2 regions of the Sinobaca sp. TMA16-18 genome follow, and region 1 is predicted to be linked to the other one. Evidence: predicted binding sites of a transcription regulator. Region 1 holds the regulator's gene; the other holds the start of a gene.
What was found. Region 1 encodes LexA, which represses DNA repair genes until DNA is damaged. Its sites were predicted from a motif close to CGAACATATGTTCG; they were not measured.

Region 1 (14,963 bases):
TTTAGCGAGTCAGCTTTCTATCGAGCAGGCAAGAAACAAAATTTTATGGGATCTTATTCTACGTCATAATGTACTTTCTCAAAAAGATGTTGATAAAGAAGTAGAAAAGCATTATGAAACCTATCGCACCACTTCTTATGAAGAATTAACCGGGTTTAACTTAAGAGAAGACACCAAGCCGGTAAAAGAACCAGAACCAGAAGAATAAAAAAAAGCGTTCCCTGCAGGGGACGCTTTTTTAATGCCTTACGACATCAAGAAATAGAAAAAAGATAGATTTTACTGCGGTAAATACAAGAAGAAAAATGAACACCAGAACCAGTATAGTAAGAGCGAGAGTCTCCTGAAAATGGAGAATATCGATCAAAATTAAGTTAGCAAGCACAGCGGAAATTACGCCGATAAATAATGTACTGTTAAATACACGTTCCATTATATTAGATGCAGCCATTTCAACATCTCCTGATTAGTATAGATTCCGCTCTTGTGAAATAGTGAGCGTTGTTTGCCTTATTCCTATTAAACCGCATTAGAGACGTGAAATCAATGTCTAAAAAGTGACAAAACAGCGAAAAAAATGACTAACTGGTGAACAATAGAAAAAAAGAAGCAAATAAAAATAGAATACCCAGTGGGCATTCTATTTTTCGTATATATCATCGGCAAGCAGCTTAATAGGACTGCCGCACTGAGGGCAATTCTGGTATTCCTGATCAATAGCAGCATCGCTTAGATCAGAAGCCGGCATCTGCACCTCTGCTTTTGTTTCTTTGCCGCATGAATGGCATTTAATATAGAGCAATGGCTTATCTCCTTTCCATGATCATAGCTGTATTTAATTATATATTTGTATACCACAACAGGTTTTTTCAAAACCTCTCAATGAAAAAACGGCTTTCTTCAATAATGAAGAAAGCCGTTTTCTATTCGTTAATGAATGGTGCGGAAAACGCCGATGACTTTACCAAGAACAGTACAGTCATCAAGAATAATAGGGTCCATGGCTGCATTTTCAGGCTGCAGGCGGATATAACCGCTCTCCCTGTAAAAACGCTTTACGGTCGCTTCGAGCTCTTCGGTCATTGCTACAATAATGTCTCCGTTGTTTGCTGTCTGCTGCTGTCTGACAATAACCAGGTCTTTATCGTAAATACCGGCTTCAATCATACTTTCCCCCTGAATAGTAAGGACAAAAACATTCTCATGTTCATTTGCCACCATACGTTCCGGAAGAGGAATGTATTCCTCTATGTTTTCGATAGCTGTAATGGGTTCACCGGCTGTAACTTTACCGAGCATCGGAACGTACACAGCAGAGCTTTCGGATATTTCAGGCGGTGCATCTTCAAAAGACAGCACCTCTATTGCTCTTGGTTTAGTAGGATCGCGTCGAATAAAACCTTTGCTTTCAAGCCTGGATAAATGTCCGTGCACGGTAGAACTGGAAGCGAGTCCCACAGCTTCTCCGATTTCCCGGACAGACGGGGGATAGCCTTTTAGACGTACTTCCCCTTTTATATAGTCAAGTATTTGTTCTTGTCGTTTTGATAATTTAGTCAAAGTCCCGGCACCTCCTGTGCGTGTAATGTTATTTTAAAAAATTGTATCATGAATAATACGAACATGCAAACATCCGTTCTAATTTTACTTGACGGGAACAGAAGTTCTTATTATACTTTTAAAAAAGGGAACGCACATTCTTAAAAACGGGGGAATTACAATGATTTCAAAAATAACGAATGTAACGATGCAGGAATGGATGATATTATTACTATTTGCAGCATCAATTTTATTTCTAATTATAGCCGTCCAGATTAATGCACCAGATGCAGAAGCAGGTTTTGTTTATGAAGACGATATAACGGAGGAAGCAGAAGAGCTTCAGATCGAACAGGAATTAACCGCCTATCAATGGGTGAATTATACCCTGGACTAATGAAAGTAATCAGAAGGTGAAGTGGGACGATGGAGAAGTGCATTATCTACTGCAGGGTGAGTACCGAAAAGAAAGAACAGCAGACTTCTCTGGAGCGGCAGGTGGAGGAATTGACATCTCTTGCCAAGAGAAACAATCTGCCTATTTATAAAACAATCAAAGAAGAACAGAGCGGCTATTCTATGGAAAGAGAAGGGCTGCTGGAGATGCTTGAAGACTTTTCGTCAGGAAAGGCTTCTATTTTGTGCGTGCAGGATGATACGAGACTTGGAAGAGGCCATGCAAAAGTAGCGGTCCTTCACGCCCTCCACAAAAGTGGAGTAACAATTTATTCAGTCCGGGAAAACGGCGTGCTTGAATTATCTGAGTCAGACAGTATGCTGATTGATATACTCTCCATCGTGGAGGAGCATCAGCGCAGGCTGCATAATTTTAAGATCAAGCGCGGAATGAAGCGGGCAGTAGAAAATGGCTACCGCCCCGATAAGAATTTAAAAAACCGGGGCCAGGGAGAGCGTGTAAAAAAAGAAGTGCCGATAGAAGAGATCATCAGGCTCCGTCAGCGGGACCTTCCCTTTTATGATATTGCCGCGACCCTGCGCGGACTCGGATACGATGTATCTAAAGCCACGGTGCACCGGCGCTACCGGGAGCATATGAAAAAAGAAGATGAACAGTCGTAGTGAAGGCTGAGCGCCTTTGATGAGGCCCTATACCTTCCTATCCCTCCAGAACAAAGATGGTTCCGTTTGCATAAAAGCGGGTATATAAGTACCATTAATATAGAAGGATATTCATGGAAACGAACATAAAAGGGGGGAATATCATGTTATCCCAAGACAAAATTGCACGCATTAATGAGCTGTCCCAGCGCGCGAAGACAACCGGCCTGACGGAGTCTGAGAGCATAGAACAGCACGAACTGAGAGAAGAATACCTGCAGAGTTTCCGTTCGTCATTTAAAGACCAGCTTCATTCGGTTAAAGTAGTGGATCCTGAAGGCGCTGACGTTACCCCCGATAAGCTGGACCGATCAAAGAAAGAACGTAAAGTGTACCGCTCCAGATAGCGTGGCACACAAATATATTCTTCATCTGGCGTAATGATATTATATTCGTATATGAGCCGCTGCCCGAAGAGCGGAATCCGGAAGACCATTTTCGTTAAAACAATAGAGGATGGTCTTTTTAACGTGGTTACAACTCCGTTAAACAAAAGGAATTAGAAACAGCGGAGATGGTAGATCCGGCCTGTCAAAAGAAAGCCGGCACGATTTAGAAAAATTCCACGTATTTCGCCGCGATTCTTGTATAATAAAAAGAAAGCGTTTATTATTTATTCATGGATGGACGTTAATTACTAAACAGAGACAAGGGGAGAATACGATTATGGCAGCGCAGACTACAGCGACGCAATTAGAAAATTTAGCTATTAATACGATTCGTACGTTATCGATCGATAGCATTGAACGGGCTAATTCCGGTCACCCGGGATTACCTATGGGAGCGGCACCAATGGCCTTTACTTTGTGGACAGAGTGCATGAATCATAATCCTGGCAACCCGGAATGGTTTAACCGCGACCGTTTTGTTCTATCCGCGGGACACGGCTCTATGCTTTTATACAGCCTGCTTCATCTTACCGGCTATGACCTTTCTCTGGAAGAGCTTCAGAACTTCAGACAGTGGGGAAGCAAAACTCCGGGACACCCGGAATACGGCCATACACCAGGCGTTGAAGCCACCACCGGTCCGCTTGGCCAGGGGCTTGCGATGGCAACAGGCATGGCTATGGCAGAGCGCCATATGGCAGCTACTTACAACAAAAGCAGCTTCCCGCTCGTAGATCATTATACATATGTTCTATGCGGCGATGGGGATATCATGGAAGGGGTCAGTTCAGAGTCCGCTTCTTTAGCCGGTCACCTGAACCTGGACCGCCTGATTGTGCTTTATGATTCCAACGATATTTCGCTCGATGGCGATCTGCACCAGTCATTTTCCGAAAATGTCATGCAGCGTTATGATGCATATGGCTGGCACACCATCCTCGTAAAAGATGGCAATGATACGAAAGCTATTAAAGAAGCAATTGAAGAAGCAAAGCAAGCAGGCAAGCCAACTTTAATCGAAGTCAAAACGACAATCGGTTACGGCTCTCCTAATAAAGGCGGTACCAACGCAGCACACGGTGCTCCGCTTGGCGCTGAAGAAATTACATTGGCCAAAGGAATGTACAAGTGGGAATACGAAGAAGAATTCCACGTACCGGCAGAAGTAACGGCCTTTTTCGCTGAGAAAAAAGCAGCAGGCGCCCGCAAAGAAAAAGAATGGAACGATTTGTTTACGGATTACCAGAAAAAGCACCCAAAAGATGCTGAACAATTCATTAAGGCGCTAAAAGGGGAGCTTCCTGAAGGATGGGAAAAAGAACTTCCCGCCTATACGAATGAAAAGGTAGCTACGCGTGCTGCTTCAGGCGATGCGCTTCAGGCCATTTCCAAGCACGTGCCATCGTTATTCGGCGGCTCGGCTGACCTGGCTTCTTCCAATAAGACATTAATTAAAGAAGAAACAGATTTTACAAAAGATAATTACAAAGGACGTAACATCTGGTTTGGCGTAAGAGAATTCGCCATGGCTTCTGCACTTAACGGTCTTAAGCTGCACGGCGGCGTACACCCATATGCATCCACGTTCCTGGTGTTCTCTGATTACCTTCGTCCGGCACTTCGCTTAAGTGCATTAATGAATCTGCCTGTAACGTATGTGTTCACACATGACAGCATTGCAGTCGGAGAAGACGGCCCAACACATGAACCCGTTGAACAAATCGCTGCTCTTCGTGCAATCCCGGGCGTTCACGTCATCCGTCCAGCCGACGGCAATGAAACATCCGCGGCCTGGAAAGTGGCATTGGAGAGCACAGGCGGCCCAACCGTTCTGTCTCTAACCAGACAAGGTCTTCCTACGCTGTCAACTTCTGCTGAAAGAGCGGAAGAGGGCGTAGCTAAAGGCGCATATATCGTAGAATCTGTTGGTTCACCAGAAGTGCAGCTTCTGGCTACCGGTTCGGAAGTGGCGCTGGCAGTGGATGCCAAAGCCGCACTTGAGCAGGAAGGAATTGCGGCTAACGTAGTAAGTATGCCCGATTTTCTTGCTTTTGACCGCCAGCCGCAAAGCTACAGAGACAGCGTGCTGTTAAAAGGAGTACCAGCTCTAGGTATGGAAATGGGATCAACAATGCCTTGGTACAAGTACGTAGGCACAGAAGGCGCCGTTCTCGGAATTGATGAATTTGGAGCTTCTGCTCCTGGAGATAAAATTATGGAAGAGTATGGCTTTACAACCGAAAATGTAGTATCTATTGTAAAAGACCTGCTTCAAAAATAAAAAGCAAAGCCTGGACGAGATCCAGGCTTCTTTTTTTACGGATCTGGAAATTGAAGCAAATCACTGGGAGGCTCTTTTCATCCGCCTGTTAGTAAGGTATAATGTTAGAGGTCCTTACAGTATCCACGAAGGATAAAAAGGATGTTCACTAGAAATAGAAGGAGGAAGTGCCGGAATGGATTGGCTTTGGTTTGTACTCGTCGGCGTACTGTGTTTAATCGCAGGGGCAGCGCTTGGTTTTTTTATCGCCAGAAAAACAATGATGAACTACTTAAAGAAAAACCCGCCTATTAATGAACAGATGCTGCGGGTTATGATGATGCAGATGGGGCAGAACCCTTCACAGAAGAAAATTAATCAGATGATGAAGGCTATGCAGCGTCAGCAGGATACAAAAGAATCAAAAAAGGAAACAAAAAAAGAGTTGAAAAATGCAAAAAAATAATAGCAGCGCTCTCTAATACAGAGAGCGTTTTTTTATGCTTTTTCTGCGCTTTACGCAGCTCCTTTCTTGAAGGCAAAAAGGGAAATGGCGTATGATAATAAACAATTAGACAAACGAACAAGAAAGCAGGGAGAGACATGCAGATCTTCTGGTCGCTGCGATGGTTTTTTAAAAAAGAATGGCTGGCATACAGCGTGGGGATCGGCATATTAATGCTCGTATCCGCTCTGTCTCTGCTTCCCCCCTACGCGGCAGGAAGGGTAGTAGACCAGATTGCCGAGGGCACGTTGACAGTTGGGGATTTACAGTACTGGGCAGTCCTGCTTCTCGGAGCAGGAGTGTTGATGTATATATTCCGCTACATATGGCGGATTATGATTTTTGGGGCGGCGATCCGCCTCGCCAGGCTTTTAAGAAGCCGGCTGTATAAACATTACACCAAAATGAGTGCTTCCTTCTACAACAGAAGGCGGACAGGTGATTTAATGGCCCACTCCACAAACGATATCAAGGCGGTGGAACAAACGGCCGGCATTGGCGTGTTAACGCTCGTTGATTCTGTTGCAATGGGCGGATTTGTCATAGCCGCGATGGCTTTTACGATCAGCTGGCAGCTGACGCTTTTATGTCTTCTGCCGATGCCGTTGATGGCGGCTGCTACGAGCATTTACGGCAATATTCTGCATCACCGCTTTGGCCAGGCCCAGGCAGCCTTTTCCGAGTTGAACAATAAAGTGCAGGAAAGCGTGTCCGGTATCCGGGTCACTAAAGCATTTGGACAGGAGAAAGCCGAAGTGGCGGCCTTTTCCCGGCAGTCCGATAAAGTTGTGCAAAAAAATGAAAACGTCGCAAGAGTGGATGCATTATTTGAACCGACAATATCACTTGTCGTAGGGGTTTCCTATTTTCTGGCCGTTTTTTTCGGAGCACGGTTTGTGATTGCAGGAGACCTGACGATCGGTGAATTAACAAGCTTTACCGTGTATCTTGGCATGCTGACGTGGCCCATGCTTGCGTTTGGACTGCTTTTTAATATCGTAGAGCGTGGCCGGGCAAGCTATGGACGGATTGAATCACTGCTGGCAGAAAAACAGGATATTACGGATGAACGTGCCGTTTATAACACGGTCCCTACAGGAAACATTGATGTAAATATAGAACGCTGCAGCTACCCGCAGGCCGAACAGCCGGCGCTCCAGCAGATTGCTTTTCATGCAGAGAAGGGAGACACCGTTGGCATTGCAGGGCGTACCGGAAGCGGGAAAACGACTCTTTTGAAACTACTGCTCCGGGAAATGGAGGATCCGTTAAGCCGGATAAATATAGATGGCGCACCGGCTTCCGCTTACCATCTGGATCAGTACCGGCAGGCATTCGGCTATGTGCCGCAGGATCATTTTCTCTTTTCGATTTCGATTGCCGACAACATATCATTTGCCAAGCCGGAAGCATCTCTGGAAGACATTATACATGCGGCGAAAACAGCGCATGTACACGATGATATTATGAGTATGGAATACGGGTATGACACGATCGTAGGCGAACGGGGCGTGACGCTCTCAGGCGGCCAGAAACAGCGGCTGGCGATTGCACGGGCATTAATCACAGACCCGGAAATTCTTATCCTCGATGATTCGCTTTCGGCGGTAGACGCCAAAACAGAAGAATCCATTCTCTCTCACCTGCAGCGGGAGCGGCAGAACAAAACAACGTGGATTGTATCGCACCGCATGAGTGCGATTAAACATGCCGATCAGATTGTAGTGCTTGAAAATGGCCGGCAGACAGAAAAGGGCACGCATCAGCAACTAATGAAGGACCGCCGCTGGTATGCTGATATGTATGACATGCAGCAGCTTGAAAGCTTAGTGGAGAAGGGAGGAAAAGATGGAGCACCAGGATAGAGTATTAAGCAGCAAAGAACAGTGGAGCATTTTTAAACGATTATTAAAAGCGGCTGTGCCGTATAAAAAACAACTGGCCGCTGCCGCTCTTTTCCTTCTGGTTGGCACAAGCGCTGACCTGGTTGGTCCTATATTAGTAAAAGTATTTATTGACGACTATTTGACCCAGAATACCTTTCCGGCCGGCCCTCTCGTAGTTCTGGGGGTAAGCTACGCCGTGCTTCACCTGCTCGGTGTCGTTCTCGGATACTACCAGATTTTCTGGTTTCAGCGGATTGCCCTGCAGATCATCCGGACGCTGCGGATTGACGTCTTTAAAAAATTAGAGCAATCCAGGCTGCGGTTTTTTGACCGGACCGCAGCCGGCGGTTTGATATCGAGGCTGACAAACGATACGGAATCGGTCAAGGAGATGTACGTCGAAGTGCTGGCCGTCATTATTCATAACGGAGTGTTTTTAATCGGCGTCTTTATAGCAATGGCCATTCTGGACGTTCAGCTGGCTCTTCTCTGCCTGGCACTGTTTCCCATCATATTCGTTTTAATATATTACTACCGGAAAAAAAGTGCTGTATTTTTTGGATCCATGAGCGGGCGGTTAAGCATGCTGAACGCAAAAATCAACGAATCCATTCAAGGAATGAATATCATTCAGGTGTTTCGCCAGGAAAAGCGGATGCGCGGTGAATTTGAAGAAATAAATGAAAAACACCGCCGGTCTTCCGTACAGACGATGAAGCTCGACGGTCTGCTGCTGCGTCCGGCAATTGACCTGATCAGTGTGGCCACCCTTGTCCTCGTACTGACATACTTCGGGCTGGCTTCTTTTGAGGGAAGCATACAGCTTGGGGTGCTGTATGCGTTTATTAATTACATTGACCGTTTGTTTGAGCCTGTTAACCAAATTATGCAGCAGCTCTCTAAACAGCAGCAGGCGATTGTATCGGCGGGCCGGGTATTTCAGATCCTGGACCGGACAGAGGATATGGAGCCGGCAGCAGATCATGCCCGGGAGGAAACGTTCATAAAAGAAGGCAGCGTGCGGTTTGACCATGTGTCATTTGGCTATGATCCGGGAAACCCGGTGCTCAAAGATATTTCCTTTCGGGTGAACAAAGGCGAAACGCTGGCTATTGTAGGACACACGGGAAGCGGGAAAAGTTCGATTGTACAGGTGCTCCTTCGTTTCTACGATACGCAGAAGGGATCGATCACCGTGGATGGAAGAAATATTCATGAATACGGAAATAAAGAAATCCGCAGAAATATCGGGCTCGTCCTGCAGGACCCGTTTCTATTCAGCGGTACGGTAAAGGATAATATTATGTTTCATGACCCGAACGTAAGCGAACAAGACATGAAGCGGGCGGCAGAAAAAGTAGAGGCGGCACCTTTTATTGAGAAGCTCCCGGCGGCATATGAAGAGCCGGTCGGAGAACGGGGCAGCTCTTTTTCCAACGGGGAAAAACAGCTGATTACGTTCGCGAGAACAATTGCGAAAGATCCGAAAATCCTTGTGCTGGATGAAGCGACGGCAAGTATTGATTCCGAAACGGAACAGGATATTCAAACGGCGCTGGATCGGATGAAACAGGGGCGGACGACGATTATGATTGCCCACCGGCTTTCCACGATAAAAGACGCAGACCATATTATTGTGCTGCACCAGGGGGAGATAAAAGAAGAGGGCAATCATGAATCCCTCCTTAAGCAAAATGGCTTGTACCGGACGATGTATGAGCTGCAGCAGGGAAAACTGCAGCAGGAAAAAGCCTACACCCCGAAATAGAAGAACAAACGTTGCAAGATAGCGTTTTCACGTTGTAAAATAGAAACATAGCTGTAAGCGCATCAGTGTTTACAGCTCGCCCCGGGCATCTTTAACAGGCTTCGGGGAGGGGAGTGAGTGCAATGAATATAGCTTTACTGGCAACAACCGTCGGCGCGGCCTGTATGGCAATGATAGCGCTCTTTATCCGAATGAGAGCGATAAAAAAGCCGGCCAGCATAAAGAAAATTATACTTCCGCCTTTTTTTATGTCTACAGGAATGCTGATGTTTGTCTATGAGCCGGCCCGGCTGGTGCCGCTTCAAATTATAGAAGCGCTTACCGTCGGTATTATTTTTTCTTTCCTGTTAATGCGTACGACGAGCTTCGAAATACGAAACAGCCGTATTTATATGAAACGATCGAAAGCTTTTGCATTTATTTTAATTGGGCTGTTGATTGCACGTGTTATATTCAAGCTGATTATCGGAGACTCGATTGAAGTAGCGGAGCTTGGAGGCATGTTTTACTTATTGGCTTTTGGAATGATTATTCCGTGGAGAATTTATATGCTGATCCGCTTTAAAGAAATAGAAAAGCGTTACCATGCTTCTATAGGTACGACGGGGCCTCCTTTATCCAAAAAACTGGTTAAATAAAAGCTGCTTTCTCTGTTATTCAGAGGAAGCAGCTTTTTGCTTAAATAAATGTTCATACTCGGTTAAATCGATATTTTTTTCGCGGCATTTTTTACGAAGGAATTTATGATCCCGCTTCGGGGTAGCAAGAATATATCCGCGGATAAGCAGAGGCTCGTCGATCGTTTCGGCTCGTTCTTCTAAAGCAATCCGGCCGATCTCGCCGGCAATCCGTTCTCTCGCTATGTCTCTGAATAATTCAGGGACTGGCTCTACAAGTTCTTCAAGCAGATTCTTCTTGGACTGTGGCCATAAATGACGCGTTTCTTTGAGGTAATAATCCTGCCAGTCCAAAATAGAGCGGCCGTCTTCTTTTGGAAAGCGCTTTAAAAATTTGCGGAACATAAAAAAGCCGCCTATGAACATAAAGACCGTTAAAAAAACCGACCATGCCATAATAAACCACATAAAAGCATCAGAAGGCATCTGAATCCCCTCCATTCATATCGACCATAAAAAATGGTGTCTCATCTTTCCTTATTTTATCATAGATTCAAGTATAGTAGTATAATGAAAAGAAGCGTATAGATAAAATAGGAGTGGTAGAATATGGCTGGAAAACAAGTTAATGAAATACTAAATGAAGGTATTTATGGAAAAAAAGAGCTGCGTCCTGATGAAAAGAGACAATATCTGGGTGTATATCGGGAGCGCATTCTGCTTGTACTAACTAAAAGTCAGGTTATGGAAAAGGGAACCCGGCCGGAAGTGGAAGCTGAAATGAAAAAGCATAAAGATGCAGCGCTTGTGTTAAATGGAAAAATGAGCTACCAGGCTCTTAAAGGCTATCAGCAGATTTCCCGTAAATACGGGGTGGAATACACCAATGTGTCTTCGCTGGAAAATGTGACGGAAGTCGGGCTGGTCCTTGCTAAACCGTATGCGATTCATAAAGAGGAAATTGAAGTGGATGACGAGCAGATCGAAGCCCCTGCTGCTGAAAAAAAACCATGGTGGAAAAGAATTTTCGCTTAATATTGGCCTGCAGTATGAAAAACAAAGGGAAGTGAGGGGAAAAAATGAAGCCTGCTTTTTTTATGATTACGTCCATTGTTATGTTATTTTTAATTGGACCGGAAGCGGCCGCGGCCGCTCCTCCAGCGGAAAACCAGGATATGACGGGTACGTTTATTTTAATAACGATTGCGATGTTTGCAGTCATTATCGCGGTATTCGTCTGGTTTTTAAACAAATACAAAAAAAACAAATAGGCCGGGCAGGCGTTGTTTCGCCGGCTGCCTACTGCTATCTTGTTTAATATGAACAAAAAGTTTTGATTATTTTGCATATTTGATGGTAGTATATATAGATACCTGCTGAAGCGGGTATCTTTTTATAAAAAACAAGGGTCGCAAAACGTCCTTGCGGGACATATAATGACCCAAAAACGATGTGAAGATCGTATCAACCAGGAGGAAATTGACCATGACACAGACAGATAATCAAAGCACCTTACTTCGAAATGATGTAAAGAAACTTGGTACCATTCTCGGGAAGATATTAAAGCATCACGGAGGAGACACACTGTTCAACCAGGTGGAAGAGATTAGAAAATCCACGATTGACCTCCGCCAGAATTTTGATGAAGAAGCGTATAACGAATTAAAACAAAAAATAAGCGGGTTAAAGCCGCCGATGCGCCAGCACGTTATCCGTGCATTTTCCACATACTTCAACCTCGTAAATATTGCTGAACAGAATCACCGGATCCGCAGAAGACGCCAGTATCAGCTCAAAGACGATGGGGTGGCTCAGCCTTTCTCCATTGAGGGAGCGGTAACTTCTATTAAGGACAACAACATTTCCACCGACGTGATTGAAGACGTTCTTCAAAAGCTTTCGTTGGAGCTTATTATTACAGCGCACCCGACAGAAGCAACGAAACGAACGGTGCTGGAAATCCAAAAGCGTATTTCGACTATTCTGCAGCAGCTGGACAGTCCTATCCTGACAAAGCGGGAGCGCAAAAATCTGGATGAGAGCCTGTTTAACGAAGTAACGGCATTGTGGCAGACTGATGAGCTGCGTCACCGCAAGCCTACTGTTATGGATGAAGTTCGAAACGGCCTTTATTATTTTGATCAGACACTATTTGAAGTCCTGCCGGACATTCACCAGGAGCTGGAAGAGCAGCTCGAAGAACATTATCCGGACCAACAGTGGAAAGTGCCTAACTTTCTTACGTTCGGCTCCTGGATCGGCGGAGACCGGGACGGCAATCCAAACGTAACGCCTGAAATTACGTGGGAAACCTTAACAAGACAGCGTGAGCTTGTATTGAAAAAGTACAAAAAAGTAATCGAAGAATCTATGAGACGCTTCAGCCATTCTACGACGCGTACAACGATTGATGAATCTCTCGTCCTGCAGGTAGGCAAAGAAGAAGATACCTATATGCAGCCGGAGGAAATCTGGCCGGTAGCGTCAGAAGTCTACCGCCGCAAGTTTGCCGTCATTTTAAAACGCCTGAGTGAAACAGGAGTATCTGAAGCAGGGTACGAGCATTCCGAAGAACTGGAAGCCGACCTGGACACAATTAAACAAAGCGTTGAAAAACACCAGCCATCGCACCACCGTCTGAAGATGATTAGAAAGCTGATCAGGCAGGTGCAGTTGTTTGGTTTTCACCTGGCCTCGCTTGATATTAGAAACCACAGCGGAGAGCATGAGTCGGCGCTGGCAGAAGTATTAAAAGCTGTTCACATCGCAGAGGATTATGCAGGACTCGAAGAAGCAGAGAAAACAGCAGTGCTGGAAAAGGCACTGAACGATCCGCGTCCGCTTCTGCTATCTAAAGACAGCTATTCCAAGGAAACACAGGAAGTGCTGAAAGTCTTCACAATGATCAAACAGGCCCACGAAGAATTCGGACCCCGTTCGGTTGAAGTATATCTCATCAGCATGGCAGAATCCGCAAGCGATATTCTGGAAGTACTTGTGCTCGCCAAAGAAGCCGGCATATATGCCCAGCTTCCGGACGGCACAGTAAGAAGCGGACTCCACGTGGCGCCGCTGCTGGAAACAATCGATGACCTGGTGGCCGGACCGGCCATCATGAAACAGATGTTTGAAATGGACGTTTACCGAAAGCATCTGGAAGTCAGAGGAAATCACCAGGAAGTAATGCTCGGGTACTCTGACGGAAGCAAAGACGGAGGAACGATGACAGCCAATTGGAAGTTGTTTAAAGCGCAGCAGGAGATCCATGATGTCGCTAAAGACTATGACATCGGCCTTAAGTTCTTCCATGGCCGCGGCGGTTCGCTAGGACGCGGAGGCGGCCCGTTAAACCGCAGTATTTTATCCCAGCCGGCAGAAACGTTGGGCGACGGAGTGAAAATTACAGAGCAGGGCGAAGTGCTGAGCTCGCGCTATCTGCTTGAAGACATTGCCTACAGAAGTCTGGAACAGGGTGCATCGGCGCTGCTGGAATCCACGGCAAAAACATCCCAGGCGTCAGAGCGGGCCAACCACAGAGACAGTACATGGGAGGATGCGATGGAACGCGTATCCAGCTACTCTTTGAAAAAATACCAGTCACTTGTCTTCGGCGATCCGGATTTTCTTACCTATTTCAACGAAGCCACTCCGCTTAACGGGCTTGGAGCCCTTAATATCGGATCCCGTCCCATGAGCCGGAAAAACAGCAGTAAATTTGAAGATCTCCGTGCCATTCCATGGGTATTCGCCTGGACGCAAAGCAGGCAGCTGATTCCGGCCTGGTACGCGGCAGGAACAGGTCTTCATGCATTCGCAGAAGAAAATGACGGTAATTTGGAGCTGCTGAAGAAAATGTATCAGGAATGGCCGTTTTTCCAATCAACGGTAAACAACCTGCAGATGGCATTAATGAAAGCTGATATTAATACAGCAAAAGAATATGCCAAGTTAGTAAACGACCAAAAAATTGCCGATCGAATTTTTAATGATATTACAGAAGAATACAATAAAACACGGCGCATTCTTCTTGAAATTACGAGCAAAGAGGAACTGCTTGACCATACGCCAAACATTCAAGAATCCGTTTGGAGAAGAAATCCGTATGTGGATCCCCTGAACTTCCTGCAGGTGGAGCTTATTAAGATCATGCGCGAAGAAGAGGAACAGTCGGAAGAACTGCTTACAGAAATGCTGCTGACTATCAGCGGTATTGCTGCAGGGCTGAGAAACACCGGCTGATGCCAAAAAGAACCGCCTTCCTGTTGGAGGGCGGTTCTCTGCGTCCTGCACTAAATACAGACGGTAAATGCTAACGGGTGCTCTTATGCTTCTGATAGCTGATAACACGGAGAATAAGATTTGTCAGCGGAAATAAAGCTGCAAGAATTAATAAACTTCCCCAGAGAATATTGCCGGCTATAAAATGAATAAAAGCCAACACAATACAAAGAATAAACAGCAGCACAAGCCAGACAATCTTAAGCTTAAAAGCTGTGGAACCTTTCATGGTAAACACCTCTTTTATAGAATCGTGCAATCTTATCAATTATAGCAAGAGTTCCCCTGGCTTGACCAGCGCCTTCCTTTTGCCCTGGGCCATTTTCTCGTTTACACTAAAAAGAAGATAAAAGAAAGAAGGTGTGGCACACATGCAGGAAAATAACCGATCACCGCAGGATCGATTGGGCCTTACGACGGAACAGGCGATTTTTGGCCTGGGCTGATTCTGGGGACCCGATGCCCAGTTTGGGCAGCTTAATGGAGTAGTTAAAACGAGAGCAGGCTATACCGGAGGCACAAAAGAAGAGCCAACCTACCGGAGGATGGGAGACCATACAGAATCACTGCTGATAGAATACGATCCTGCTTTTCTGAGCTAT
Region 2 (14,963 bases), 570 kb from region 1:
TTTCAGAAAAAAATCTTGCTTTGCCCTCATTCCTTCTTTACATTGGAATAGAGGATATAAATGGAAGGGAGCATGATGTAACATGTCAAATCATATTCGTTTGGATTACAGCAATGCGCTTAACTTCTTTAATGAAAAAGAAATGCACCAGGCACAGGCTGCCGTTTCGACCGTGCATAAACAGATTCATGAAAAAACAGGGGCGGGCAGTGAATACTTAGGATGGGTCGACCTGCCGGAAGATTACGATCAGGAGGAATTTGCAAGAATCCAACAGGCGGCGGAACGAATCCGCAGTCATTCGGACGTGCTGATTGTTATTGGTATCGGTGGTTCCTACCTTGGAGCTAAAGCGGCACTCGAAAGCCTTTCCCACAGCTTTCGCAACCAGCAGTCCTGCGAAAAACGGACAGGTCCTGAAATATACTTTGCCGGACATCAAATGAGCCAGGCGTATCTACGGGATCTTCTGGAGATTATTGAAGGCAAAGATGTATCTGTCAATGTAATTTCAAAATCCGGAACGACCACAGAACCGGCTATTGCATTTCGTGTATTTAAAGAATGGCTGGAAGCTAAATATGGTCAGGACGAAGCGGCAAAACGCATCTTCGCAACGACAGACAAAAGCAAAGGGGCACTCAAGACATCTGCCGACGGACAGGGGTATGAAACCTTTGTGGTGCCTGATGATGTAGGAGGACGCTATTCTGTTCTTACAGCGGTAGGTCTGTTGCCGATAGCCGCCGCCGGGCTCGATATTAACAAAATGATGCAGGGCGCCCAGGATGCCAGAAAAGAACTGGCCGGCGAAAGCCTGGCTGACAATGATGCTTATCAGTATGCAGTTATCCGTCAGGCTTTTTATGCAAAAGGGTATGTGACGGAGCTTCTTGTGAACTATGAGCCGCGGCTTCACTTTGTCAGCGAATGGTGGAAGCAGCTGTTCGGCGAAAGCGAAGGCAAGGATAATAAAGGCCTGTTCCCGGCCGCGGTTGACTTTTCCACAGACCTTCATTCCATGGGTCAGTACGTGCAGGAAGGCAGACGCAACCTTTTTGAAACGGTGCTGCACATTAATTATACCGGTGAAGATATTCTGATCAAAGAAGATAAAGAAGATTTGGACGGTCTTAACTATCTCGCCGGGGAGTCGATTGATTACGTAAACAAAAAAGCGTTCCAGGGAACTCTTTTGGCCCATACGGATGGACAAGTGCCAAACCTTATCGTTGAGATACCAGAAATGAATGAATACTATTTCGGCTATCTTGTGTATTTCTTCGAGAAAGCTTGTGCGATGAGCGGATATTTGATGGGAGTTAATCCTTTCGATCAGCCGGGCGTGGAAGCATATAAAGAAAATATGTTTGCGCTTCTCGGCAAACCGGGATTTGAAGACCAGAAAGCAGAACTTGAAAAACGATTAAAATAAAAATATGGCAGAGCATCCGTTCTCTAAACAGAGGACGGATGTTCCTATTAAAAAGGCGGGGCTTATGTTTATTGAAGCGTTCATATTTGGATTGGCCATCTTTATTGGCTGGATGATTCTTGATCTTGTCAGGGAAAAGTCATTTCGAAAAGAAAGTATCTATCAGTCCTTAATTACCGGTATTGCAGCGGCGTTGGGGTGGATCGTACTGGAATTAATTTTTTAACGTTGACACGCGGTGTAAATCCACTTATAATAAAACTTGTCGTTCCAAGTATGGGGCATTAGCTCAGCTGGGAGAGCGCTTGGCTGGCAGCCAAGAGGTCAGCGGTTCGAGCCCGCTATGCTCCACCATACATATAAGACTAACAGCAATGGTTTGAGGATACACTCAGCCCATTGCTGTTTTTTTATGTTTTCTGCTGAAAATAACATCGTTTTATGACCCATTTCTGCTTTAATTTCGTTAGCTTAGTAACAGAGATAAAAGACCCGACCCTGGAATTGAAAACAGCCGGAGGAGGCATGACAGATGAAATATGCGATTAATCGTTACCTTCATTTGGTAGATGAGCAGATGCTGCTGGAGCTTTTGGACGAACCGACGCATTCGATTACGGCGGAAATGCGTCTCATTAAGCGAACGATGCAGATGGCGGGACAATTCGAAGGGTTCAAACAAGAAGTGACAAAAGAAATGCAAAGACAAAAAAGCACCGGATAGGAGGAACCCTCCGATTCTGTGCTTTTTTATACCGTGGAAAGACCGGCTTTCCGACGGGCTCTGCTGATGAAATACTTACCGGTTATACGTTTTGTGTCCTTGGAAGGGATAGAAAGCTCCTGCCAGCATCCGTTGATTTCCACATGGAAAAGCAGTACTTCTGTTTTGTAAGACGGCGGGAATAAAACACGAAGCTGCTTTTCTTTCATCTCCTGCTCAAGACGTTCAATGTGCTGGTGCAGGTCTTCTATTAATTCCCTGAAATATAACTGATAGTGAAGCTGAAGCGCAAATTGCCCGTTTAACTGCCTGGAGTCATGCTGTAACGTTTTTAAAAGAAAAACAGAATAAATATAATTGTCGATTAAGCCCTGGCAGTCTTCGTTCATAATGAATCTCCCTCCTTTGTTCTCTTATTATTATTATACACGAACATACGTTCTTTTAAACCTGTTTGCTCTTCATTTCTGCAAAGGACAGGACCAAAAACGGAGAAGAGAGATACAACCCCTTCCTCTTGAAAAATGAAGGTAAAAGAGGCAAACTAAAGAAAGATGTATAAAGATTAAGAAAACAACAGCTATTGGGAGGCCGACAGGACATGGTTTTTGAAAATGTAATCGATAGAAAGAAAACGAACTCAATGAAATGGGACTTTACCGCAGAGCGCTACGGATCCAGTGATTTATGGCCGATGTGGGTAGCAGATATGGACTTTCAGGCGCCAAAGCATGTACTCGATGAAATGCAGAAAATTGTAGAACACGGAGTGTTTGGTTACCACCGCAGACCTGAGAGCCTGCAGGAAGCAACGCTTGCGTGGATTGAAAAGCGTTTTGACTGGAAAGTCGAGAAAGAGCAGCTTGCCTTTACGCCGGGTGTAGTTCCTGCGATCAGCCACTTGATTCAAACATTTACCGAAAAAGGCGACGGTGTGATCATTCAGCCGCCGGTTTATTATCCGTTTTATGCACTCATTGACAATAACGAAAGAAAAATGATGAAAAATCCTTTAAAAGAAACAGAAGAAGGATTTACATTCGATCTGGAAGATCTCGAAGAGCAGATGAAGCAGGGAGCGAAGATGCTTCTACTCTGCAGCCCTCATAATCCAATCGGCCGTGTCTGGAAAAAAGAAGAACTGCAGGGAGTAGCCGCACTCTGTAAACAGTATGGTGTGTTTGTCGTATCGGATGAAATACACGCAGATTTAATTCTGGAAGGCACGCATATTCCATTCTCTACCATCGCAAAGGAGTACGGAGTGGAAACGATGACGTGTATGGCGCCAAGCAAAACCTTTAATTTGGCAGCTTTGTCTTTATCCTATGTCGTGTTTGACAAGGTAGATTCCAGAAAAGCCTACGAAAAACATCTGGCAAATGAATTTGTAGAAATCAACAACCCGTTTGCCACGGCTGCAGCAGAAGCTGCCTATCGTGAAGGCGAAGAGTGGCTGGAAGAGCTGCTTGTATATCTTCGCGGAAACGTAGAATATGTTAAAGAATATATAGAAAAAAACATGCCGGATCTTCATGTTATTAAGCCGCAGGGCACTTATTTAATCTGGATCGATATGAGAGCCCTCGGTCTCTCTGCCACAGAGCAGCAGAGCTGGCTTCGTGAAGAAGGCAGGCTTGCTGTAAGCGACGGCCATATCTTTGGAACAGAAGGCGCGGGCTTTATCCGTATCAATGTAGCCTGCCCGCGTGCGAACGTGGAAGAAGGACTGCAGCGTCTCTATAAAGCGTATCAGGCTCTTTAAGATAACAGTCACCAAAAAGAGGCCGGTTTTCGGCCTCTTTTACATAGAATGACTCAGGAGGAAACCAGAATGAAGACATTTCGGCTAGTGTCATTTCAATGCCTGGAACAAGAGAACGGACAGATTGTTCATCTTCCAATTCCTTTAAAAGAAGGGTTAATTATCAACCGGGAAGAAAAAGACGGAAGCTGGCTTATTAATGCAGTAGTGGACCGGGACCAGGAGAACTGGTTTATTCATTCCAGAGACCAGGAAAATCCGCTCGTTATGGAAGTTACGATTACCGACCCCCGAAATGAACCGGCAATTATGACAGGCACGGTAATGGATGAATCTGATTTAAGCGAAGGGATCAGCCTGTTAATCAAGGCAAAAATGGCAGGCGGCAAGGAAGATGTGTCGCAGATGATTTTAGAAGACCTGGCAGAAGAAGGCTATACGGGCCCGGAAATGATCGCAGAGTTTCAAGTACGCAAAAAGAATTCCAGCATAAGGTCAGCGAAAATGGCCCAGCGGATTTTCGAATCGTTCCGCAGCAAAAATTAAAGCAGGGCAGCAGGAGCACAAGCTAAAGGAGCCTTTCATGAACATTTTTACATTCCAGGATTATTATAAAAATGAAGTACAGCTGACATTTAACGATCGTGCTTTTATTTCTGAGCCGCGCCATGTACTGGTGATCTGTCGATACAGCGGAAAATGGCTGCTTACGAGGCATTCGCGGCGCGGATTGGAATTTCCGGGCGGGAAAGTGGAAGCTGGAGAACTTCCGGAGCATGCAGCGGTGCGGGAAGTCTGGGAAGAAACGGGAGCCAGGCTTGCTTCCATCGAATGGCTGGGACAGTACAAAGTAACCGGAAAAGCAGAAGTTATCTACAAAAATGTATATTTTGCACGGGTAGAAAAGCTTGTCCAAAAAGAAGATTACATGGAAACGCTTGGACCCGTGCTCTGCACGGATCTCCCGGCAGATTTAAAAAACGACGTATCCTTTAGTTTTCTGATGAGAGATGACGTTATTCCTTACTGCCTGAACGAATTGAAACAAAGAAATTGGACATAAAAAAGCACTGCCGCTGGCCGGCAGTGCTTTTTTTGTTTATTCTGCTGAAGCAAATACACTCGGGCCTGCTGCACGGATATTATCAGACACTGAAGTGAATTTTTTAAAGTTTTCCTGAAACTGCTGAGACAGCTCTTTTGCTTTTTCATCATAAGCTGCTGTATCTTTCCACGTCTGCCTTGGCTGAAGCACCTCATCGGGAACACCGGGGCAGCGAAGTGGGATATGCAGACCGAAAAATGGATCTTTAACCGTTTCACAGCTCTGCAGTTCTCCCTGCAGTGCAGCCTGAACCATAGCTCTTGTGTACGCAAGGTTCATTCTTTCCCCTACGCCGTATGGCCCGCCGGACCACCCGGTATTGACAAGAAATACATTGACCTCATGCTGCTCGATTTTTTCTCCGAGCATTTCCGCATAACGGGATGCTTCCAATGGAAGGAACGGAGAACCGAAGCAGGTGGAGAAAGTAGCTTCCGGAGCCGTAATGCCGCGCTCTGTTCCAGCAAGCTTACTCGTGTAGCCGCTTAGAAAATGGTACATAGCCTGCTCTTTGGAGAGCCTGCTGATAGGTGGCAGCACGCCGAAAGCATCAGCCGTTAAAAACACAATCGTAGACGGATGCCCGGAAACACTTGGCATCATCGTATTTGGGATACTGTCAAGCGGGTAAGCGGCCCGCGTGTTTTCCGTTAAGGATACATTATCGTAGTCGGGAGTCCGGCTGTCTTTGTCTGTTTTAACATTTTCAATCACTGCTCCAAAATTAATGGCATTCCAGATCTGCGGTTCTTTTTTGAAAGATAAGTTAATACATTTGGCATAGCAGCCGCCTTCAATGTTAAATACGCCGTTATCAGACCAGCCGTGCTCATCGTCGCCGATCAGGTAGCGGTTCGGATCCGCAGAAAGAGTGGTTTTTCCAGTACCGGAAAGGCCGAAAAACAAAGCCGTGTCGCCTTCTGTACCAACGTTCGCTGAACAGTGCATGGACAAGACATTCTGCTGGGGAAGAAGGTAGTTCATGACGGAAAAAATCGATTTTTTCATTTCTCCGGCATATTCGGTGCCGCCGATTAGTACAATACGTTCTTCAAATGAAATAATAACAAACGCTTCCGAGGACGTTTTGTCCACAGCCGGATCCGCTTTAAAGTGTGGAGCGGAAATAATCGTAAAGCCGGCTTCATGTGTCTGCAATTCTTCTTCCGACGGGCGGATAAACAACTGCTTGGCAAAAAGATTGTGCCAGGCATCTTCGTTAATCACCCGGATAGGAAGACGGTAGGCAGGGTCTGCACCTGCAAAGGCCTGAGTGACGAACAGTTCTTTTTGTTCAGCAAGATGAGCCATTACTTTTTTGTAAAGGTCTGTAAAGACCCGTTTGGATATCGGCTGGTTTACTGGTCCCCAGTCAATATCATTAAGTACGCTCTCTTCCTCAACAATGAACTTGTCTTTTGGAGAACGGCCCGTATATTTACCGGTTTCTACACTAAGGGCTCCACTGGCTGTAAGAATGCCTTCTTTTCTGGCCAACGCTCTTTCTACAAGGTGTGAAACAGGCAGATTCATATGAATGTTGTCACCATGAAGAAGGTGGTGAATTTCATTGGAAAAATTTAAAGTAGTCATGGCGGCAAAATCCTTTCTTTTCTTGAATAGTATCATCTAATTGTTAATTAGTATAACACATTAAAATCATTAGTCTATACTACAAATGGAAATTCCCAAAAAATATATCAGGCTATTCTGTGAATGGAAAAACATTTTTTGTGGATAAGAAAGGGAGATTGCTTTATTTGACAAGAGATTGGAACTAAGGTAACATATTTTCGAACGGATACTCTTATCCCGAGCTGGTGGAGGGACAGGCCCTGCGAAACCCGGCAACCATCCGTAAGTACAAAACGGAAAGGTGCTAACCTGGAGAGACGACTGTCGTCTTGGAAGATAAGAGGCGAAAAAGGAACGGATAGAAACCCCCTTTTCCTCGCCATGGAAAAGGGGGTTTTGTGTTTTCTTTCTCTTCTTCTTCTATATAATAAGGCGGCTTAGGCAGCGTGCATATGAAATATGCAGCAGGCAGAAGTACGGCAAGATAAGTTATAAGCAGGATAAAAAGGAGGATATATTTCATGGAAACAATTGGACGCCGCCTGTTTACATCAGAGTCCGTTACAGAAGGGCATCCTGATAAACTGTGTGACCAAATTTCAGATGCAATACTAGATGAGATATTGTCGCAGGATCCTAATGCGAGAGTAGCTTGTGAAACAGTAGTGAATACAGGCCTTGTGCTTGTTGCTGGAGAAATCAGTACATCTACGTATGTAGATATTCCGAAAATTGTAAGAGAAACATTAAAAGAGGTAGGCTATACGAGAGCGAAGTACGGATTTGACTCCGAAACATGTGCGATTCTTACTTCTATTGATGAACAGTCAGCAGATATCGCTCAGGGAGTCGATGTTGCGTTGGAATCACGTGAAGGTTCCATGACAGAGGATGAACTGGAAGCAATTGGAGCCGGAGACCAGGGTCTTATGTTTGGTTATGCTGATAACGAAACAAAAGAATTAATGCCTCTTCCGATTTCTTTAGCTCATAAATTAGCCAGAAGGCTGACTTACGTAAGAAAAGAAGGAATACTGCCTTATCTTCGTCCTGATGGTAAAACACAGGTAACAATCGAATACGGTGACGACGGCAAACCGCTTCGTGTAGAAACGATTGTTATCTCCGCCCAGCATCAGGAAGATATTACATTGGAACAGATCGACAGCGATCTGAAAGAACACGTTGTTGATGCGGTAGTCCCGGAAACTCTTTTAGATGAAGAAACAAAATACTTTATGAATCCAACCGGACGGTTTGTTATTGGCGGTCCTCAGGGAGATGCCGGCCTGACCGGAAGGAAAATTATTGTTGATACGTATGGAGGATACTCTCGTCACGGCGGCGGGGCTTTCTCAGGAAAAGACCCGACAAAAGTGGACCGTTCTGCATCTTATGCAGCCCGCTATGTTGCGAAAAATATAGTAGCTGCTGAACTGGCAGACCGGTGCGAAGTACAGCTTGCATATGCCATTGGAGTAGCGCGGCCTGTCTCTATTGCCGTTGAAACGTTCGGTACCGGAAAAGTATCAGAGAGCGTATTAGTAGACCTTGTAAAGGCGAATTTTGACCTTCGTCCTGCAGGTATTATTAAAATGCTGGACCTGCGCCGTTCTATTTATAGACAAACGGCTGCATACGGCCACTTCGGACGTACAGACGTTAATCTTCCGTGGGAAAAAACGGACAAAGCTGAACTGTTAAGCCAGCTTGCAAAAGCAAATAAGCAATAAAAAAGGACGGCCCTGCAAAAGGGTCGTCTTCTTTTTTATTCATAATGTGTTTCTTTTAGTACGCCTTCCTTGATAAACTGATTCAACTCCTTCTCCATTAAATCTACGAGTTGCTGCTGGCGTGTGGATTTGAACATGCCGGATGCATCATTCCAATGCTCGAGCCCTTTTTTCGTTTCCCCAAGAAGCAGCAGGTTCCGGCCCTTCTGGTAAAGCAGTTCCCCGAATACATACATCGTTCTTGTTTCGAGACATCGTTTTATACCTTGTTCGCACCACTGCGCCGATTCCTTATACCGTTCTTGTTTCGTGAGCGATATAGCGAGCGTATACGTTAATCTCGTTTCAATAGAGGGATCTTTTCTTTTTTTCATCCCTTTCCATTTAGTAAGCGCCTCTTTACAAAGTGTTTCCGCATCTTCGTAGCGTTTTTCCAGATTGTAAAACACAGCTAAAGAATTGCTTATTTCGGCTTTTCTTTCCGTGAAAGAAGGATTAGGGTCAATCGAGATGGAAAAGAGAAGCTGCTCGAAGGCTTCTTCGGTTCTTCTATAAAGATGGTATAAAAATATCCCTTTATGCCAGGCTATGTACTGTTTATACAGAGGAGGCGTAAATAGAGGGTTGTCTTTTTCATATAAAATCAATGCTTCCATCTGCTTATAATCCTGTGTGAAGCGGCAGTGTTCAAGCTGGTCAAAAACGTCCTGTACATAATCAGGCCGCTCCGAAACAGCCTCTTCAAAGAAATAATACATGTCTGCGCCAAGTTTTTCGGCAATTTGGAACAGCGTATTAGAATACGGAATAATTGATCCGTTTTCAATTTTGCTGATTTGAGCCTGAGTACAGATCCCATCCGCAAGATCAGCCTGGGTCATTTGATGGTACTGGCGCAGCTCCTGAATTTTCTTCCCTACTCTCGAAAAATCCACTAGATTTCCTCCTTTCTATGTATTCCTATAATTATTATAACAAACAGGTACTAAAGGTGGAAGTAAAAAGTCTATATAAAATAGCTATAAATGGCATTTTAAAGAAAAATCAAATGAATATTAGTTATATTATACTAATTTAAGAGAAGAGAGGTGATTTGAATGAATAAAACAGGGTATGGTATTTTTACTGCAGCTGCGTTAATCGTCCTAATAGGTTATCAGGGAACAGAAGGTCTTTTGGCAGGCATTTCACAAATAATGCCGCTTAACCTTCCCCATAAACATTAATTAACCAGTAATACTAGTACTTTACATAATTTGGATCATTTTCCTCAACGTTTGTCAAAATCCAATTAAGGGTATATTCTTGATATAGTTTGGGTTTATAACTCAAGAAGTATAGAAAGGGATGATGATCGTTGCCGGAAAGAATTCAAATCACCTTTAACGGTGAAAAGAAAACAGTAGAAAATGACCAGAGTGTCCTGCAATATACAATCGGAACACCGTCAGAACTTCCTAATGTATGCTATCATCCAAGCCTTGGTGCTATTGAAACCTGCGATACATGCATGGTGAAAGTGAACGGGGAAATGGTACGAGGGTGCTCCACGCCTTTAAATGATGGAGACGTTGTAGATTCTGTGTCATCAGATGTACAGGAAGCGCAAGTTGTGGCAATGGACCGGATCCTTCATAACCATGAATTGTATTGCACAGTTTGCGACTATAATAATGGCGGCTGTGAAATACATAACACGGTTAAGGAAATGCAGGTCGAGCATCAAAGCGAACCTTTTGAACCAAAACCGTATGAAGAAGATAATACAAACGCGTTTTACCGTTACGATCCGGACCAGTGTATTCTTTGCGGACGCTGCGTAGAAGCCTGTCAGGATATTCAGGTAACGGAAACGCTTTCGATTGATTGGGAGCTTCAAAAGCCCCGTGTTATCTGGGACAATGATGTGCCGATCGATGAATCTTCCTGTGTTTCCTGCGGCCACTGCTCTACAGTATGCCCATGTAACGCTCTTATCGAAAAATCAATGGTAGGGGAAGCCGGCTACATGACTGGAATCGATCAGCAGACGCTTCGTCCGATGATTGAAGTAACCAAGCAGGTCGAAACGGGTTACAGCTCTATCCTTGCGATCTCCGATATGGAAGCAGCAATGCGTGAAAGCCGCATCGAAAAAACAAAAACAGTATGTACATACTGTGGAGTCGGCTGTAGTTTCGATGTATGGACAAAAGGACGGGATATTCTAAAAATCGATCCGCAGATAGAGGCACCGGCAAACGGAATTTCGACCTGTGTGAAGGGTAAGTTCGGCTGGGATTATACAAATAGTGAAGAACGTATAACCAAGCCGCTTATCCGTAAAGGTGACTCCTTTGTAGAATCTACTTGGGATGAAGCTATCGCTCTTATTAAATCAAAATTCACTTCTATTAAAGAAGAGCACGGACCTAATGCGCTCAGCTTTATTAGTTCTTCAAAAACAACGAATGAAGAGTCATACCTCATGCAAAAGCTTGGCCGAGGCATTATTGGTACGAATAATATCGATAACTGTTCCCGTTACTGCCAGTCTCCCGCTACAATGGGACTTTTCCGCACAGTAGGTTACGGAGGAGACTCCGGCGGCATTGAGGACATTAAAAACTCCGAGCTTGTGATTGGTGTAGGTACGAACACTTCAGAGTCCCACCCGGTTCTTGCAACAAGAGTAAAAAGCTCGCATAAGCTGAGAAACCAGAAGCTGATTGTGGCGGATCTTCGTAAGCACGAAATGGCAGAACGCTCTGATTTGTTTATTCGTCCGAACTCCGGTACAGATCTCATCTGGCTTTCTGCCGCAGCGAAATACATTCTTGATCAAGGCTGGGAAGACAAGAAGTTCCTTGAAGAGAGAGTAAACGGTCTGGATGAATTCAAAGCCAACCTCGATAAGTACACCCTTGACTATGCTGTTGAAAAAACCGGCGTAGCTAAAGAGGATATTATTGAAATTGCCACAAGCATTTATGAAGCGAAAACGACCTGTATTCTTTGGGCTATGGGTGTTACGCAGCATCTAGGAGGAAGCGATACGAGTACCGCGATCTCCAACCTGCTATTGGTTTCAGGAAACTACGGCAAGCCGGGCGCCGGCTCGTATCCTCTTAGAGGCCACAACAACGTACAGGGTGCCAGCGACTTTGGAAGCATGCCGGACAAAATGCCTGGATATGAAGATGTTATGGATGAAAAAGTCCGTGAAAAGTACAAAAATGCCTGGGGTGTAGAACTTCCGGCTGATAAAGGCTTAAATAACCACGAAATGATTGATGCGATCCATGATGGCAAGCTGAAAGCTATGTACTTGAAAGGCGAGGAAATGAGCCTGGTTGATTCGAATATCAATTACGTTCAGGACGCTCTTGCCAAGCTGGATTTCTACGTAGTGCAGGATGTATTCCTCAGCCGTACGGCCCAGTTTGCAGACGTAGTACTTCCGGCAAGTCCAAGTCTTGAAAAAGACGGCACATTTACAAATACGGAGCGCCGTTTCCAGAGACTGTATAAAGCGTTGGAGCCAATGGGTGAATCCAAGCCGGATTGGCAGATTATTATGGAAGTGGCTAACGCAATGGGAGCTGAATGGAATTATTCCCATCCATCTGAGATTATGGATGAAGCCGCAGCGCTTGCAGAAATTTTTGCAGGGGTTTCCTACGACCGCCTGGAAGGCTACAACAGCCTGCAGTGGCCGGTATTTAAAGACGGCACGGATTCTCCTGTACTGTTCCTGGATGAATTTCCATTCCCGGACGGCAAAGCAAGATTGTATCCTGTAGATTGGACCATTCCTGTCCAGTATGATGAGCAGTATGACCTGCATGTGAACAACGGCAGAATGCTTGAGCATTTCCATGAAGGAAATATGACTTACCGGTCTAAAGGTATCAAAGACAAAACACCGAATAACTTTGTTGAGGTTTCTCCTGAACTGGCGATTGAACGAAATGTAAAGGACGGTTCTCTTGTCCGCATCATTTCTCCATATGGAGCCATTAAAGTGAAATGTTTAGTTACAGAAAGAGTAGCCGGTAATGAGCTGTATGTAACAATGAATGACAGTGGAGATGCAGCTATCAACCTGTTGACAAGCAGTTATTCAGATAAAGATACGGACACACCTGCATATAAAGAAGTAAAAGCAAAAATGGAAGTATTGGAAGTAGAAGGCGAAACACCGCTTCCAAAGCATAACTTCCGCTATGGTAATCCCCAGCCTCAAATTGGGGTGGAAGTGCACCGCAAATGGCAGCGCGATGATTATGAATTCCCAGGTGACACGGTTAAAAAGAACCGTGGTTTAACTAAAAGCCTAGTGAAAAAGGGGGACTCTTAAATGGCAGAGCCGATTACGTCGATTCAAAGGCGCACCCTGAGTAAGGAAGAACAGCAGAAGCAGGATTTAAAAGAAATTGAAGAGGTTCTGTTAGCCAATAAAGAAGGAATCCTGAGCTCTATTGAAATTTTAAATGGCCTTCAGAGCAAAGGCGTTCTTACCATTATCAACGGCCTTCTGAAAGAAGGGGAAGAAGTAATGGATATTCTCGTGAAAACCGTCGATCAGCCGGGAGTAACGAAAAGTATCAGAAACCTTCTTCTCATGGGCGGACTCGCAGGTTCTATCGATATAGAGAAGATCAAGCCGATGCTGGATCGTTTGAACAACGGGTTGGAACGGGTTTCCAACGAGGAAGAAAATCCACAAAAAACAAGTATTTTCTCCCTTCTTAAGCTGTTGAGAGATCCGGAAGTCAACCGCACTATTACCCTGATGGTAAGCTTTCTTCAGGGAATGGGGCAGGATCCTTCTGAGAGTGAAGCAATGCCAAAAGACAAACAGACTCCCGAAACAGACGTATAAAAACAAAAAAGCACTCATCCTCTGGATGGGTGCTTTTTTTCATTTTACAAGCAAAATAAGCGTCAAACCGAAAAATGTATCAGCTGTTCTGCTTATTTTTTTCTTCTTCCGCGATCCGTTTATAATACTGTCCCTTTTCTACATAACTTTGGCGGATTCGTGCCATATCTTTTCTATCTTCTTCATTCAGCTCGCGGATAACCTTAACTGGACTTCCAAATGCAAGTGAATGAGGGGGAATCGTTTTTCCGGGAGGAACAAGACTGCCGGCACCGACAAAGGCGCCTTCGCCAATTTCTGCGCCGTCGAGTATGGTGGCCCCCATGCCGATTAAAGCGTTTTTACGTATAATGGCACTGTGCAGCATCACTTTATGACCGACTGTGACATCATCTTCTAGAATAAGAGGGTTTTTTGGACTCTGGTGCAGCACTGAATGATCCTGAATGTTTACCCGGTTTCCGATAACGGTAGGGGCAACATCTCCCCGGATAACCGTATGAAACCATATGCTTGATTCCTCGCCTATTTTTACATCACCTGTAATAATAGAGTAATCAGCAAGGTAGACACTATCCGCGATATCAGGATATGTTCCGTCGTAAGGATATATTTTCATGAAGTCCTCCTATATGAGTTAATATATTGTACACTTATAGTACTAGTGTATCAAAGTTGAAATAAACAGAGAAGTAAGCAGGAGAGGCGGGTCAGGAACGTAATGAAAACATGGTTAGTCGAAAGGCCGAGGGCGACCGTCGTTATTGTGCATGGCAACGGGGAACACCATGGAAGGTATGAGTGGATGATTGAACAGCTGAACCGCCAGCGGTTTAACGTCGTAAGCGGGGATCTGCCGGGGCATGGAAGAACCCGTGGGAAGAGAGGGCATGTAGACAGCTTTGACCAGTACATAGATGCCGTATTCACCTGGTATACAGAAGCTGCAGGGTATGAACTGCCTGTCTTTTTATTCGGGCACAGTATGGGCGGATTAATTACAATCCGTACATTAATGGAAAGGCGAATGCGGATCCGGGGAGTTGTATTATCCTCACCTTGTTTGAGCCTTTATCAGCGGCCGGGCCGGATGAGAGACTTCAGTACAAAAATGCTGCACCGCCTAAATCCGACATTCAGCTCGAAATCAGGCATTCAGGCAGCGGATGTAACACGAAATGAAGAAGCAAGAGCCTCTTATGAAACAGATGAGTGGAATACCTCCACGGTAACCGTACGCTGGTACCAGGAACTAGTCAAAGCGATGAGGCAAAGCCACGCAGATGCTCTGGAATTTCCGGATGTCTCGCTTCTTGTCATGCAGGCAGGTATGGATTTAATAGTAGATAAGCATGCCACCCACCACTGGTTTAACAAACTTGAAATTACAGACCGGTCGCTGCGGGAGTGGAAAGGATTATATCACGAATTATTGAACGAGCCGGAACGTGAAGAAATATTTAGGTTTATGATGTATTTCATTCACATGAGATTATAAGGTACAATGGCACCGTGTTGATATTTTATTACGCAATAGGAGGATTTAATTATAGTGAGCGCCCCGACGACAATGTGGACTTTGATGTACCACATAAAAAAAGAAATAGTTCCGCGTGTCCACAGTATTTTGGACGAATGGCGCGTAAAAGCAGCCGGTATTCCAAATGAAGAGCTCCGCCGGCATGCATTGAACAGCATTAACGAAAATACATTTCACAGCGAAGGAGGAGGCGTCTATGCTCTTTTAACCAGAAAAGAAGCC

Region 2: AC5W14_RS03435 (YhjD family protein) is a predicted target of LexA. The motif match lies at 2,589-2,602, and genes of this name have one in related genera.

Annotation. Positions count from the first base shown of each region.
Region 1 covers NZ_JCAKFM010000001.1:95,460-110,422, reverse strand. The annotation lists gene AC5W14_RS00620 (hypothetical protein) at 1-208, shown strand, start outside; gene AC5W14_RS00615 (hypothetical protein) at 239-451, opposite strand; gene AC5W14_RS00610 (hypothetical protein) at 641-802, opposite strand; gene lexA (transcriptional repressor LexA) at 931-1,560, opposite strand; gene AC5W14_RS00600 (hypothetical protein) at 1,721-1,936, shown strand; gene AC5W14_RS00595 (YneB family resolvase-like protein) at 1,966-2,619, shown strand; gene AC5W14_RS00590 (DUF896 domain-containing protein) at 2,763-3,005, shown strand; gene tkt (transketolase) at 3,325-5,328, shown strand; gene AC5W14_RS00580 (YneF family protein) at 5,504-5,773, shown strand; gene AC5W14_RS00575 (ABC transporter transmembrane domain-containing protein) at 5,911-7,677, shown strand; gene AC5W14_RS00570 (ABC transporter ATP-binding protein) at 7,661-9,466, shown strand; gene AC5W14_RS00565 (CcdC family protein) at 9,589-10,104, shown strand; gene AC5W14_RS00560 (DUF2621 family protein) at 10,120-10,584, opposite strand; gene AC5W14_RS00555 (DUF1694 domain-containing protein) at 10,693-11,118, shown strand; gene AC5W14_RS00550 (hypothetical protein) at 11,163-11,354, shown strand; gene ppc (phosphoenolpyruvate carboxylase) at 11,569-14,322, shown strand; gene AC5W14_RS00540 (hypothetical protein) at 14,393-14,590, opposite strand; partial or broken gene AC5W14_RS00535 (peptide-methionine (S)-S-oxide reductase MsrA) at 14,820-14,963, shown strand, end outside.
Region 2 covers NZ_JCAKFM010000001.1:668,307-683,269, reverse strand. The annotation lists gene AC5W14_RS03455 (glucose-6-phosphate isomerase) at 83-1,435, shown strand; gene AC5W14_RS03450 (hypothetical protein) at 1,440-1,661, shown strand; tRNA gene AC5W14_RS03445 (tRNA-Ala) at 1,714-1,789, shown strand; gene AC5W14_RS03440 (hypothetical protein) at 1,968-2,159, shown strand; gene AC5W14_RS03435 (YhjD family protein) at 2,186-2,548, opposite strand; gene AC5W14_RS03430 (MalY/PatB family protein) at 2,761-3,924, shown strand; gene AC5W14_RS03425 (YwpF family protein) at 3,994-4,470, shown strand; gene ytkD (RNA deprotection pyrophosphohydrolase) at 4,514-4,987, shown strand; gene pckA (phosphoenolpyruvate carboxykinase (ATP)) at 5,024-6,622, opposite strand; SAM riboswitch class I at 6,834-6,947, shown strand; gene metK (methionine adenosyltransferase) at 7,126-8,337, shown strand; gene AC5W14_RS03405 (helix-turn-helix domain-containing protein) at 8,373-9,272, opposite strand; gene AC5W14_RS03400 (hypothetical protein) at 9,435-9,563, shown strand; gene fdhF (formate dehydrogenase subunit alpha) at 9,695-12,676, shown strand; gene AC5W14_RS03390 (helical membrane plugin domain-containing protein) at 12,677-13,201, shown strand; gene AC5W14_RS03385 (gamma carbonic anhydrase) at 13,281-13,820, opposite strand; gene AC5W14_RS03380 (alpha/beta hydrolase) at 13,923-14,699, shown strand; gene AC5W14_RS03375 (tetraprenyl-beta-curcumene synthase family protein) at 14,754-14,963, shown strand, end outside.